Regions from separate parts of the Bacillus sp. 3255 genome, predicted to be linked through region 2. Evidence: a T-box and tRNA genes for the amino acid it is inferred to sense, from the RefSeq annotation. Region 2 holds a T-box; the other holds one or more tRNA genes.
The links. The T-box of region 2 lies ahead of leuS (leucine--tRNA ligase). A T-box ahead of a tRNA ligase gene usually reads a tRNA of that ligase, here a tRNA-Leu.
Positions count from the first base shown of each region.

Region 1 (6,850 bases), on a different contig from region 2:
GCCGCACCCCAGGAGCATCGGCTTGTTATCGCACTGCAAGAGCAGCGTCTGGGCATTCATATCCCATGCATATTGAAAACCGACATTCATCCCTACTACGGTTATCATGAACTTGCCGGATGCTGCGTTAGGAATGGAAAAGCCCTGTTTCCTGCCTATTTGCTGTAACGATCTGAATACTGAAGATGAAATCCCTCTATACGTCCATGTACTGCAAGCCGCCATAGGTCATTCTCCTCTCTCCCCATATAGGATCACTAAATTGTATGAAGGGAGGGCGCAAATCGTGCTTGTATCATGAAAATAGGCTGCTTGTAGCCAACCGCCGTACTCGCCGGAATAACGCGAAAAAGCACGTTCGATTCCCGATGCGGGTTTCGAGCGTGCTTTGGGTGAATGAAGCCTTAGTCTCTGTTAATGCCGGCGATAGAGGCCAGAAAACGCAAGATATACAGGAACAAATTGATGAAATCGAGATAAATGTTGAGCGCTGCCAGCGGCACTTCCTCCGATGCCACACCGTTGCGGTATTGAGCAACATCGTAGAGCACCCATCCGCTGAAAATTAAGATCCCGATCATCGACCATACCAGATTCGTAATCGAGCCAAAATTAACGAACATGCCGATGACACTCATCAGCACAAGACCGATCGTTCCTGCGAACAGGAACCCGCCCAGGAAGCTGAAATCGCGCTGCGAACGCGAAGCGTAGAAGGCCAGTCCGCCGAAAATGGCCGCTGTTGCGAAGAATGCGCCGGATACGACGTTAGCTCCGAGCATGCCGCCGTACATCATGATGACCGGGTACAAGGTAACGCCGGAAATCGCTGTGAAGGCATACAGGAATCCGTATCCGATATGCTTGCCGCGAATCCGAATCACGATGGCCGCTACCAGCATCACCACTTCGACGATGACGAAAAGCATGACCATAGAAGGCGGAACGACCATAGCTCCGACCAAGGTTCCCAGGAAGGAAACGAGGAGCGAGATGGCAAAAGTTTGAAGCACGTGGGCAAAGCTGCCCGAATGTGAAACCGTGACTGTTCTATCCATGAACGATACCAGCTCCTTTATTAAAAAACATGTACAATCTATACTATGTATTATAGCTAAATTTCATGAAAACCGCTACAGGCTTGGGATTCCAGCTCCTCTTACCGGAAAGTCGAGATGAACTTCAGGAAGATCCGCTTCACGCGTGCGCGTATTTTCGCCGGAAGTTTCAGCTTCAGCCTTGTCCCCCACCCGTCATAGGTCCCCCCGCCTTCGGAAGCCAATTCGAACAGCTCTTTCGTAATTTCATTGACCGTCGGCACATCGAGCGTGTGCATTTTGCTAATCTGCAGAACGTAGGGCTCCACGACCCGCTCCGTATCCATTTCCGAGGCGATCACGCGGTAGCCCAGCTGACCGACCTTGCTCTTCACTTCATTCATCCGCTTGCTATCCGAGAAATACATCCAGTGCTGAACTTCCCTCACGAGTTCCAAATTATCCCCGCGGCGCTTGAGCGCATAAGCGATTTTGGCATTGCGCATCCACTGTTCTTCGAGTGCAGAGGGCGCCATTTCATTCAAATAAAAGCTCCACTCCGGATCCGCCGTCATTGCCGAGTAGTAGCGAAAGCTTGGGAAATCGGCCATAATTCTCTTCAGTTCGGGCTCCCAATCCCAATCTTCTCTGGCGTAGAAGTACATTTCCATTTTGTTGTGGGAAGAAATCCGTCCTGCGTAGATCGCAAAATCCTTAACCTTCATCCGGCAAATCAGCCTGTCCTCCAGCTCGTAAAACAACCGCTGTGCCTTCTGAGTCGAACTGCCCGACAGATCCCAGAGGCTGTACATATTGAATACGATCGTAATGCGATGACCATAGCCTATGAAAGGAACCCTGGATTTCAAAGCCGTGTTCATGAAAATGAGCACTTGCTCTTGATCCCGGATGCGCTCAAACAAATTCCAATCCTCTTCCACAGGTGGTCCCCCATTCCTTGCCCGATTATCTACCTTATATATTAGCGCCCTTCCCTCCCCATTCCTTTAAAAAAGAACATGGTTCCCGCTGCTCCTATCGGACGTTCGGCGAGAGCTCCTCCCGGGAGCTGCTCTAGCGCACCGTGGTGGGCTCTGAACGCGAGCGCATTTGCCAGTTTCGCCAGCCCAGTTTCCCCCGCCCCTCGGGCGATTCTATGCGATAATGGGGAAACGCCCGCCAGACTTTGAGTCGATTAACGGCCAAGTTTCCATGACATGCCCGTTTAGCAAGCTAACTTTCCCGAAGCATAACATAAAACAACCCCTCCAGATAGCTGAAGGGGTTGTTGTGGTTGGATGCGGTCAAGAGGACTCGAACCTCCACGGGGGGTTAGCCCACACGGACCTGAACCGTGCGCGTCTGCCAATTCCGCCATGACCGCATATAATGTGGAACGAGAATTAATATACCATAGATTATGGGGGCTCGTCAATGCTCTTTTACAATTCGTGAATAATTCCCTTGCTACTTCCTAACCCTATTGCCGAAGGAGTGATACCCATGGATAAAGAAGAAATTGAGGCGCTCGAACCGAAATATACCGGCAATAAGCGCCATCTTACGGAAGGGGAAGCTCAAGCGATTGTGCATGACCCCAACTTCAAGAATGAAGACAACGACGAAGACGGCGTAGACGCGGTAACAGCGGGACTAGCCTTTGGCGTTTTCCGCAGAAGCTGACAAGCGCTGCTCTACCTGCATCCCCAACCGAAGACGCCCTTTAGATCCTTGCCGGTCTAATAGGGCGTCTTCTCATAGATTCGTCCCGATGCCATAATCGCCTCGTACACCGTTCGGCCGATCATGTAGCCGACTGCCGTAGCGGTTCCTGCGTAACTGTACGTCCGCCCGCGCCCTGTTGCCGCGACGAGAACCGCATCCGTCGTCGTCCCCGTTGCCGGCTTGCCATCCGCCGTTACAATGCCCAGGTCGTGAAGCGCAGCGGCCTTGGCCTCCGTTGCCGTGATCACCGCATTGACCATCGCGGCGTCCGTCAGCTGGGCATCGATCACGAGGATCGTATTGATCGTGCCAGGATAAAGTGATGCTGCGGGAAGCACCGCACCCGCCCTGGCTTTATTGCCCAAGCCGACGGTAACCCATGCGCAGACGTGCAAGCGCTCCTGCTCATGCGCGCTGCTGCGTGCATGGCCCAGCTCCTCTACACCGTCCCCCGTCCATGTCAATGTCCGGTAGCCGGCATCCTTCACCATAGCCGCGGTAAGCATCCCCGCGGTTTCGCCCGGCGACAGCCCCTCCCGACGCATGAATGCGTCCATCTCGCTTAGCGGATCGGCCTCATTATACAGCTTGTCCACCTGCCGGTTCATCAAGGCCGTATGCATGCCGAAACCGCCGCCCCACGGGGACGAATTCAACGTCCGGAGCGCCGTATCACAGCGAATCAGCAAATAGCTTCCATAAGCAGCATTCACCAGTTCCATTCGCAGACCTGCGATCGGGATGCCCGCCGCGGAATGAGCACCACGATTATTCCCGTTATCCCTCATCGGAGAGGTCATCGGGCTCGATCGGGTCCTGCGGCAGCATGAATTCCGGCGGTCTCTCCGCCTCATAGGGCTGATATACATAATGACGCGAGAGCTTGACGACTCTGCGATTTTTTTTGCGGATAAGCACGCTCTCGTCGTCCCAGGCGACTACGATGCCGCGGACATCATTTCTGGGGGAAACGTCGCGAATAACGCGGAGTAATGTGCTCTCAATACGGAACTGATCCAGCTGCTCTTCCGATATCATACCTTTTACCTCCAATATCCGTTTCTACCCCCTTAGCATACACCAATTCCTGTCCCGATGAAACTTACATAAATGCTCCGGACTCAGGTTAACTTAACCTAGACGAAAGAAGGAGATCGCTATTTTACCCCTTGGGAGGTATTCGATTGGACAAAAAAACCTACTACGTGAACGTCGGTACCGGCGAGGTACTGGAAGACCCCTCCGCGTTGAATTATGAATTTTCCATCTCGGCAACGGACGAAGAAATTGACCAGCTGCAGGAGCTCCTCGAGGAAATTGACAACTCTTCACAAGCCAGCTACGCAACTTCATGGTACCCTTGGAAGGTTTATTCCACGGAAACCAGTGAGTTTAATCAGGATTACGATTATTATTTGACCGAAATCTACAGAACCTTACACCGATTGGGCAATGATCAGACGAAACAGCACATCGAGAGCATGGAAATTCTAGAAAACGGGATATAGCAGTAAAAAAAGAGGCCAACGAATCCTACACGGATCCATTGGCCTCTTGTTATACGTTTCGTTAGCTTACATGCTCTTTCGAATCGTTCGTTTCGAACCAGAAATCAAGCACTTTGCTCGACATGACGCGCTTCTGAATATATTCCACTTGAGCCGCGGTAAATTGCTGTTCCCATTCGATATTCAGCTCTGTGCAAAGCTTCACGATCGTTAACAACTCTGACCAGGCGACATAGCGTTTGTACCAAAAAAATTGAGGATGTTCGATCATATACGGATACAGATCATCAAATTCCGTATGCTTACAATCAAGAGCACGCTCAAAATGTGTTTTGGCTTCCCCTAGCTTAGTCATGAAATATTCAATGGAACCATTTTCGATACCCATAGATGTCAGCCTCCTCTCTCACCTTGTAACCATTATAATGGATAATTCGGTTTCAGGGAAGCCATTGACGTGATGTAAAATCAGTCAAAAGTGATCTGCCCGTTCTCCAGCGAGGCAATGCGGGCTAATGATTCTACGCGAATCCCCCGCTCGCGGATGGAATTGCCCCCCGATTGGAACATTTTCTCCACCGCAATCCCTACGCCGACGAGTTCCGCCTCCGCTTTCTCAATAATGCGAATCAAGCCCCGTGCTGCGTCGCCATTGGCGATAAAGTCGTCAATCAGGAGAATGCGTTCCCCTTTGTGCAGCAAATGCGAGGATACCATAATATCGGTGACGATCCCTTTGGTAAAGGACGGCACGCGTTCGCTGTATGTATCCTGATCCATCGTCAGCGTTTTCTTACGGCGGGCGAAAATCATCGGAACTTCGAGATGCAGAGCCGTCGTATAGGCAATCGGAATTCCGGAAGATTCCACCGTCAACACCTTATCCGGCTTCGTTTCCCGAAACAACCGGGCGAACTCCCGCCCCATCTCCATGATTAGCGCCGGATCCACCTGATGATTAAGAATGGCATCCAGCTTGAGTACTTTATCCGATACAACGACACCGACCTCTAGGATACGCTGCTTTAACAATTCCATGCTACTGGCCCCCTTAATCCTGTCTATTATGAGTAAGTTACCATAATGACGAAGTAGGTTTCAAGTCCCAATTTGCGAATATCCCCTGGCACAGTGAAACTTTTACGCCGCAATAGGTGTCTATACTAATACAAGGTTTTACTTATATGAATTTGCCTAAGATTGCTCACAAATATTTCACCAGATCGGTTGAGTTCAAGCTGTAGAAAGCGGTATGATAAGTAATGTTACTTTTTTTCCAATAAATATGCGGCAGAAAGGATAGATGACGATGAACAATCCGATGAGACCCATCATACTTGGCTTCGTGCCAGTCGCATTTGCTTCGCTCGTCGTAGCTGGATGCGAGAAGTCATCTGCGCCTTCCCCTCAGCCTACCATAGATTCCGCCATCTCGATCCAGACGCCGAGCACATCACCGTCAGCCTCGCCAACCGTTATCACGGTAGAGTCACCGCTTCCGTCTGCTCCGGCGGAGGATACGCCGGCCAAGCATGAAGCCCAAGTGGCGAACACGAACAAAACGGATTTGTCCGATCTTCCGCAATCGTCAGCCAGCGCGAAACCGACGACAAAGCCGAAGGTGAAGGCGGAGGATGTGTACCAGCAGGAGAAGCCGACTCTGATGGGGCTGAAGCTCGGTACGAGCAAGGACGTGGTGCTGGAGCGATTCGGTAAAGCGAAGAAACAATTTGTGATGGATGAAGATGACGACGCCATTCAAGTCTACGACTTCGGCGATTTCTCCGTCGGCTTCAACATGAAGAACGCGCTCGAGTTCGTCGACGTGCATTCGACCGATATTGATCCGGGTCTGCGCGGGCTGCATCTTGGCCAGAGCGTGCAGGAAGCCATCGACATCCTGGGCAAACCGGATGCTAACACGACCTATGTACTCTCTTACAAATCCCAGGGCACGTTGCTCAAGATCGATGTGGACCCGAACGAGAACACCATTCAATCCATCAAGCTTTTCGCGGACCGTTGACCCGAACAGCAAAGACCATGCAGCATCGCAATGATGACAGCATGGTCTTTTTTGGCATTCCTCAAACAGCACGTCTCTTCCGAAACCGCAAATACACAAGCACGGCAATGACCGCAATGACCGCGATTATGATCAAGCTCATTCCCATATATTTATGTATCAGCTGAAACAGCTCATCCAAATTGCTTCCGATAAAATGCCCCAGGGTGAGGAAGGTTGTACACCAAAGCAGCGCGCCTGTCCCCGCAAACAGCATATATTTATAAAACTTCACGCCGCTGACACCGGATAAATAGCAGGTAAAATGCCGGACCCCCGGCACGAAATATCCGAAAAATACGGTCCAAAGCCCATATTTGTGAAACCATTCCTCCGCCCGTTCAATTCGCCCCGGCGTCAGCTTGAACCATTTGCCATACCGGTACAGAAAAGGTTTGCCCACACGATGTCCGATGATATAAGACACGATCATGCCCGTCATCGTCCCCGCGTAAATCACCATGAGCGTAGGCACATACTCAAAGGGGCCTCCCGGCGCGGTTAGCGAACCGACG
Region 1 is NZ_JAVDUS010000037.1:22,461-29,310, forward strand. It holds gene J2X61_RS35690 (hypothetical protein) at 1-225, opposite strand, end outside; gene J2X61_RS35695 (Bax inhibitor-1/YccA family protein) at 405-1,058, opposite strand; gene J2X61_RS35700 (DUF695 domain-containing protein) at 1,160-1,978, opposite strand; tRNA gene J2X61_RS35705 (tRNA-Leu) at 2,337-2,421, opposite strand; gene J2X61_RS35710 (hypothetical protein) at 2,541-2,720, shown strand; gene J2X61_RS35715 (adenosylcobinamide amidohydrolase) at 2,777-3,550, opposite strand; gene J2X61_RS35720 (hypothetical protein) at 3,540-3,800, opposite strand; gene J2X61_RS35725 (hypothetical protein) at 3,947-4,270, shown strand; gene J2X61_RS35730 (hypothetical protein) at 4,332-4,658, opposite strand; gene J2X61_RS35735 (xanthine phosphoribosyltransferase) at 4,739-5,308, opposite strand; gene J2X61_RS35740 (hypothetical protein) at 5,592-6,296, shown strand; gene J2X61_RS35745 (DedA family protein) at 6,358-6,850, opposite strand, start outside.
Region 1: it encodes a tRNA-Leu, which carries the amino acid that the T-box ahead of leuS (leucine--tRNA ligase) is inferred to sense. The anticodon was not compared.

Region 2 (6,850 bases):
AGACGGCGACCAAGTGGAAGCATTCCTGTTCCACGATACGCAGGACCGGTTAATGGCGACGATGAAACGCCCGCACCTGTTGATGGGCGAGGTCGGTTTGCTGGAAGTCGTCGATATTCATCCGAGATTCGGATACTTTCTCGAGATGGGCCTCGGACGCCATCTGCTGCTTCCATACCGCAACGTACCTGAGCTTGAAGAGCTGCGCCCCCAAGTGGGGGACAAGGTGTTTGCGACATTGGCGCATGACAGGCAGGGGCGCTTAATCGCGAAGCTCGCGCTGGAAGAGGATTTGGCTCCGCTATGCGTGCGGGCTCCGTCGAGCTGGAGCAACCGCTGGGTGAAAGCGCGCGTGTACAGGCCGCTCCAAATGGGAACCTTCGTCGTATGCGAGGCGGGAGTTCTTGGCTTCGGCGTGATCGGACTCATTGCTCCGATGGAGCGGACAAGGCTGCTGCGGATGGGCGAGCTGGTCGATGTGCGCGTCGCTTATGTCCGCGAAGAGGATGGCCGCGTCAATCTGTCGATGCGGCAGCCGAAGGAAAAGGGGCGGGACGAGGACGCCGAACGAATTCTCAGCGTACTTCAGGAAAGAGCCGGCAATGCCATGCCTTTTTCGGACAAGACCTCAGCGGACATTATCAAAGAGAAGTTCGGTCTCAGCAAGTCGGCGTTCAAGCGGGCTCTGGGCAAGCTGATGAAGGACGGGCTCATTTATCAGGAGGACGATTGGACCTATCTGAAAAAAGAGGAGAACCCCGGTTAAAATGAGCTACGAACAATTTGCATATACGTATGACCGGTTAATGGATACGATGCCATACAAGGACTGGCTTCGATTCGTGCTGGAGAGCTTTGAGCGGTTCGGCGTGAAGCCTGTTTCGATCGTCGATCTTGGCTGCGGTACGGGGAACTTGACAATCCCACTGGCAGCGGAGGGCTACCAGATGACGGGGATCGATTTGTCCGAGGACATGCTCGCAGTTGCTGAGCAGAAAGCCGGGGAGAGCGCCCAGCCTCGCGGCGGAGCGATTCGCTGGCTGCAGCAGGATTTGCGGGAATGGGAGCTCGGCGAGCCTGTCGACGCGGCGATTTCCTTTTGCGACAGCCTGAACTATCTGCTGGAGGAAGAGGATATTGCGGATGCGTTCCGGCAGACGTACGCCGGCTTGAAACCGGGCGGCTTGTTCCTTTTTGACGTACATACGCCGCAACAACTGTTCACTTACGCGGAGACCCAGCCGTTCTATTTGAACGAAGATGACGTCGCCTACATCTGGACAAGCGAGCTTGACGAGGAGCGCGTACAAATCCAGCATGAGCTGACCATCTTTGTGAAGGAGAGCGGGAACAGGGCTTTGTTCAGGCGCATCGACGAATCGCATGAGCAGCGCGCATATGACTTGGATTGGCTGGAGCAAATGCTGCGAGCAGCGGGCTTTCGTGAAGTCCGGATAGCTGCGGATTTTACGTGGGAGCAGCCGACCGAGCTTACGGAGCGGGCTTTCTTTATAGCGAAGAAATAAGGCGGAAGCCGGGTGCCGCTTGACAGTACGGCATTATTTTACATATAATCAAAGCTAATTAGATGATTTCAAAGCTTGGAAGAGGACTAGTAACATGTACAGCATCTTACAGAGAGCCGGTGTAAGAGTGGAAGCCGGCAGGTGCAGCTTGTGAACTCGCCTTGGAGCTAGAAGGTGAACCGCTATGAAGGTTGATGGCGCTAGCCGGATCGTTTCACCCGCGTTAAGGGGCAGAGTGAACACGGGCAAAGTATGCCTGGTGTTAACTAGGGTGGTACCACGGGAATCTAACCTCTCGTCCCTAGCGATATCCGCTAGCGATGAGAGGTTTTTTGGCGCTTGTAGCGCCGTACACAGGGAGGAAGTTGAACATGACACAGGAAACCAAAGAAGCAAGGGAAGTACAAGGCTACAATCCGCAAGCGATTGAGCCGAAATGGCAAGCCTATTGGGATGCGAACAAAACATTTAAGGTGCTGGATAATTCGGAGCTGCCGAAATTTTATGCCCTCGATATGTTTCCATATCCGTCTGGAGCCGGCCTGCACGTCGGACATCCGGAGGGCTACACGGCTACAGATATCGTCTCCCGTTTCAAACGGATGAGAGGCTATAACGTGCTTCACCCGATGGGGTGGGACGCCTTCGGTCTTCCGGCCGAGCAATACGCGCTGGACACAGGCAATGACCCGCGCGATTTCACGAAGAAGAATATCGATACGTTCCGCCGCCAAATCAAATCGCTGGGCTTCTCCTATGATTGGGACCGCGAGATTTCCACAACGGATCCGGAGTACTACAAATGGACGCAGTGGATCTTCATCCAGCTGTACAACAAAGGGCTCGCTTATGTCGACGAAGTGCCGGTCAACTGGTGCCCGGCGCTGGGTACCGTGCTTGCCAATGAAGAAGTGATCGACGGCTTGAGCGAGCGCGGAGGTCATCCGGTTATCCGCAAACCGATGCGTCAATGGATTTTGAAAATTACCGAGTACGCCGAGCGGCTGCTGGAAGATCTGGAAGAGCTTGACTGGTCGGAGAGCATCAAGGATATGCAGCGCAATTGGATCGGCAAATCCACGGGGGCGGAAGTACAATTCGCGATCGAAGGACATGCGGAGCGGAGTCTGACCGTGTTCACGACGCGCCCGGACACTTTATTCGGAGCGACTTACTGCGTGCTTGCGCCTGAGCATGAGCTTGTCGCGCAAATTACGACAGGTGACCAGGAAGCTGCAGTGAAGGAGTACCAGGAGAAAGCATCCCGCAAGAGCGATCTGGAGCGTACGGATCTGGCGAAGGACAAAACCGGCGTATTCACGGGCGCTTATGCGATTAACCCGGTGAACGGCGGCAAAGTGCCGATCTGGATCGCCGACTACGTGCTTGGCGGTTATGGAACCGGAGCGATTATGGCGGTTCCGGGACACGACCAGCGTGACTGGGAGTTCGCGAAGCAGTTCGATCTGCCGATTATCGAAGTCGTTAAGGGTGGAGATGTGGAGAAGGAAGCGTATGCCGGCGACGGCCCTCACGTGAATTCCGGACCGATTGACGGCCTGAACAACGAGCAGGCGATCAAGCAGATGATCGCATGGTTGGAAGAGAACGGAAAAGGCCGCGGCAAAGTGACGTACCGCTTGAGAGATTGGCTGTTCAGCCGTCAAAGATATTGGGGCGAACCGATTCCGATTCTTCATCTGGAAGACGGTACGATGAAGCCTGTCCCTGTCGACCAGCTTCCGCTTCTGCTGCCGCAGGTCGATGAGATCAAGCCGTCAGGCACCGGGGAATCGCCGCTGGCGAACGTTGCCGAATGGGTGAATACCATCGATCCGGAAACCGGCATGAAAGCCCGCCGCGAGACGAATACGATGCCGCAATGGGCAGGCAGCTGCTGGTATTACCTGCGCTTCATCGATCCGCGCAACGACCAGGAGTTCTGCTCGCCGGAGCTGCAGAAGAAATGGCTGCCTGTCGATCTGTATATCGGCGGCGCGGAGCATGCGGTTCTTCACCTGCTGTATGCGCGTTTCTGGCATAAGGTGCTGTATGATCTCGGTTTCGTCCACACCAAGGAACCGTTCCATAAGCTTGTGAACCAAGGGATGATTCTCGGGGAGAACATGGAGAAAATGAGTAAATCCCGCGGTAACGTCGTCAACCCGGATGATATTGTGAACGATCAGGGGGCCGATACGCTGCGCATGTACGAAATGTTCATGGGACCTCTGGAGGCGACAAAACCGTGGAACACGACCGGCGTAGACGGCATTTACCGTTACTTGAACCGTGTTTGGCGATTGTTCGTAGACGAGAACGGCAAGCTGCAGTCCAAAATCAGCGCTGACGAAACGCTTGGCAGCGATACGTTCAAACGCACGTGGCATCGTTCCATCAAAAAGATTACCGAGGATTTCGAGGCGCTTCGCTTCAATACGGCGATCAGCCAAATGATGATTTTCGTCAATGAGGCGTACAAAACCGACCGCTTGCCGCTGGAAGCGATGAAAAACTTCGTTCAAATGCTTTCGCCGCTTGCCCCGCACTTGGCGGAGGAGCTTTGGGAGAAGCTGGGCGGCACGACATCCATCACTTACGAGCCATGGCCGGCTTATGATGAAGCATGGACGGTCGATAATGAGATCGAGATCGTTGTGCAAGTGAACGGTAAGATCGTGGAGCGTACGATGATCTCCAAAGATACAGACGAAGCGGCGATGGAACAAATTGCCTTCGGTCTGGACAAAGTCAAAGAAGCGACCGCCGGAAAGGCCGTTCGCAAATTGATTGTTGTCAAAGGAAAGCTTGTTAATATCGTTGTCGGTTAGTTAGAGAAGAAGCTATTGAGAAGACTGCTGCTATATCGTTAATTGCTGCTCAGTCTTCTCAAGGTCTTCTTGATATTTGGCGTGGGTAGCACGGATGACTCGTGTGAACACATTAGAGAGCTCTTCGTCCAGAATACGCAAGCCCTCGGAAGTAATACCTCCGGGAACGGAAACGCGTTTCTGTAAAGTGAGCGGGTTAAAGCCCCCGGTCGTCAAAAGTTTGCCTGTTCCAAGCGTCATCTCGCTGGCAAGCATCGTGGCATCCTCAGCGGAAATCCCCGTAACTTCAACAGCAGCGTCCACAAATGATTGAATGAAATGCGCGAGGAAGGCAGGTCCGCAGCTGGACAGGTCGGAAGAAATACGTGTGTAATTTTCCGATACCCGAATCGGCGAGGAAATGTGCGCGAACAGATTTTCCAACCATTCTTTATCCTCAGGCTGCATCCGGTTGCCATGAATGATCAATGTGGCGCCGCTTAATACATAGTTCGTAATACTTGGAATGATTTTACTGATTTTGGCCGGCAAAAGGTTTTCCAATTGTTTGATCAATACTGGACTTGTGATGGATATGATGTATTGAGAGGGAAGCACGTCCTTTTTAATTTCATCGATAACCTTTTTGAACTCCGACGGCTTCACACACAGGAATATAATGTCACTCCCTATGACAACTTCTCTATTCGATTGGGCAACTCGAAGCCCAGGATACGTCTCCGCAAGAAGCTCAGCTTTACGAATCGTGCGATTTCCCGCAATAATTTGCTCCGGATTGAAAGCCCCAGAATGAATGAATGCTTCAATCAGTATACTTCCCATACTCCCAGTACCGATGAACCCTGCTTTCATCTAGTAATCCCTCCCGAAAAAATCAATCACTTTCGTTCATATTTTTAGCACGGGGTCAGTTTTGGACGCCATTCGGATGCTTTTTCATGTATATGTGCCTTTCTCGGGCATTATGTCTAGAGAGTTATTTCACCTTGCATTATTAAATTTCATATAGGAGGTTAACGTGACTTTTCTTCGTTATCGTAAATGGATCGTGATGGCGGCAGGCTTTTTTTTTGTTGGTTTTGTTGTTTGGCCTTATGTGCAGGGAAGCAGGTCATCGCTAAAGACGGAATTCGCGCCTATCAATGAGCAAATCTTAGAGGTTATTGCTCAAAGATCCGATGACACCATGCGTCCGGATGTACCGGAAGCGCCGGATGAAAAGGGAGAGTCAACGCCGAAGGAGACGCAAACTTCAGTCCGGAAGTCAACGGAATGGGAGAGCCGGGAAGCCAAGCCCAACATGGAAGCATCCCCATCCGGCGATTTGGAGGAAAGTCCGGCTGAGACGACGGGGAACGGCCTCTTAGATTTGAATGCGGCTACGCTCCAGCAATTGAATGAGCTGCCGGGGATCGGAGACAGCAAAGCGAGAGCGATAATGGACTATCGGGTGAAAAAAGGCAAGTTCACCCGGATCGAAGAGCTGATCGAGGTGAAAGGGATCGGAGAGAAGCTGCTGGAGAAGCTGAAAGAACATGTTTTCGTCCCTTCCACCTAGTCGTTTCTTTTATTTTGGCAAGAAGTATGAGAGAATACTAGAAATGAAAAAAGGAATAGAATGGAGGTATCGGTGCCATGAGCAACCGGAAAGACTGGGATACTTATTTCCTGGACATAGCCTATATGGCATCCACACGCTCCAGATGCAACCGGCGTCATGTAGGGGCGGTGCTGGTGCAGGGCAAGAAGCTGCTCGGCACGGCCTATAACGGTGCGCCTATGGGAGTGCCCGATTGTACGGAAGCAGGCTGCATGCTTGTCGAAGAGATTGAGCTGAAAGTGGTAGCGGATGTCGAAGAAGTCGTGCGGAAGCAGCGCTGCATACGTACGATCCATGCCGAGCAGAATTTGCTGCTGTTTACGGACAGAGAAGACCGCGAGGGTTCGACCGTCTATGTGACGGATCAGCCTTGCTGGACCTGTGCCAACATGCTGGCGAACAGCGGTGTGACGGAGATCGTGTTCCACCGGGGATATCCGAAGGACCATGAGAAGGTGAGCCAGCTGATGGCTGCCAGAGGTATCGTTTTTCGCCGAATGGACGGTTATGAACCTCCGCCCGGCACCGTATCCGATGTAGTGAATTAGAGCGATAAGCTAAGCCTAAGAGGAAGAACCTCTTTCCGGCAACAGCCCTATGATGACCAGGGCTTTGCAGGAAAGAGGTTTTTTGGTGTTGGCTGGATTGATATGGAAATTGGTGGATCACGACGTCGCGATGAAAGGAGATCTGTTAAGATGAAACGCCCAGTTGTTCTAGGAGGCTGTCTGTGGATAACCGGTTATGTGCTGGCGCTGTATACGGAGCTGCCTCTCGGCTTGTCTACGAGCGCGCTGCTGCTTGCCGCGCTCGCCGCCGTGCACCTGCTTCGGCTGCCCGGCAGACAGCTGCTGAGCACCCTCGTGCTGGTCGGAGCCGCCTGCGGCTACTTC
Region 2 is NZ_JAVDUS010000005.1:10,388-17,237, forward strand. It holds gene J2X61_RS08795 (CvfB family protein) at 1-766, shown strand, start outside; gene J2X61_RS08800 (class I SAM-dependent DNA methyltransferase) at 768-1,526, shown strand; T-box leader at 1,594-1,832, shown strand; gene leuS (leucine--tRNA ligase) at 1,898-4,357, shown strand; gene comER (late competence protein ComER) at 4,388-5,209, opposite strand; gene J2X61_RS08815 (ComEA family DNA-binding protein) at 5,376-5,915, shown strand; gene J2X61_RS08820 (deoxycytidylate deaminase) at 5,993-6,505, shown strand; gene J2X61_RS08825 (DNA internalization-related competence protein ComEC/Rec2) at 6,656-6,850, shown strand, end outside.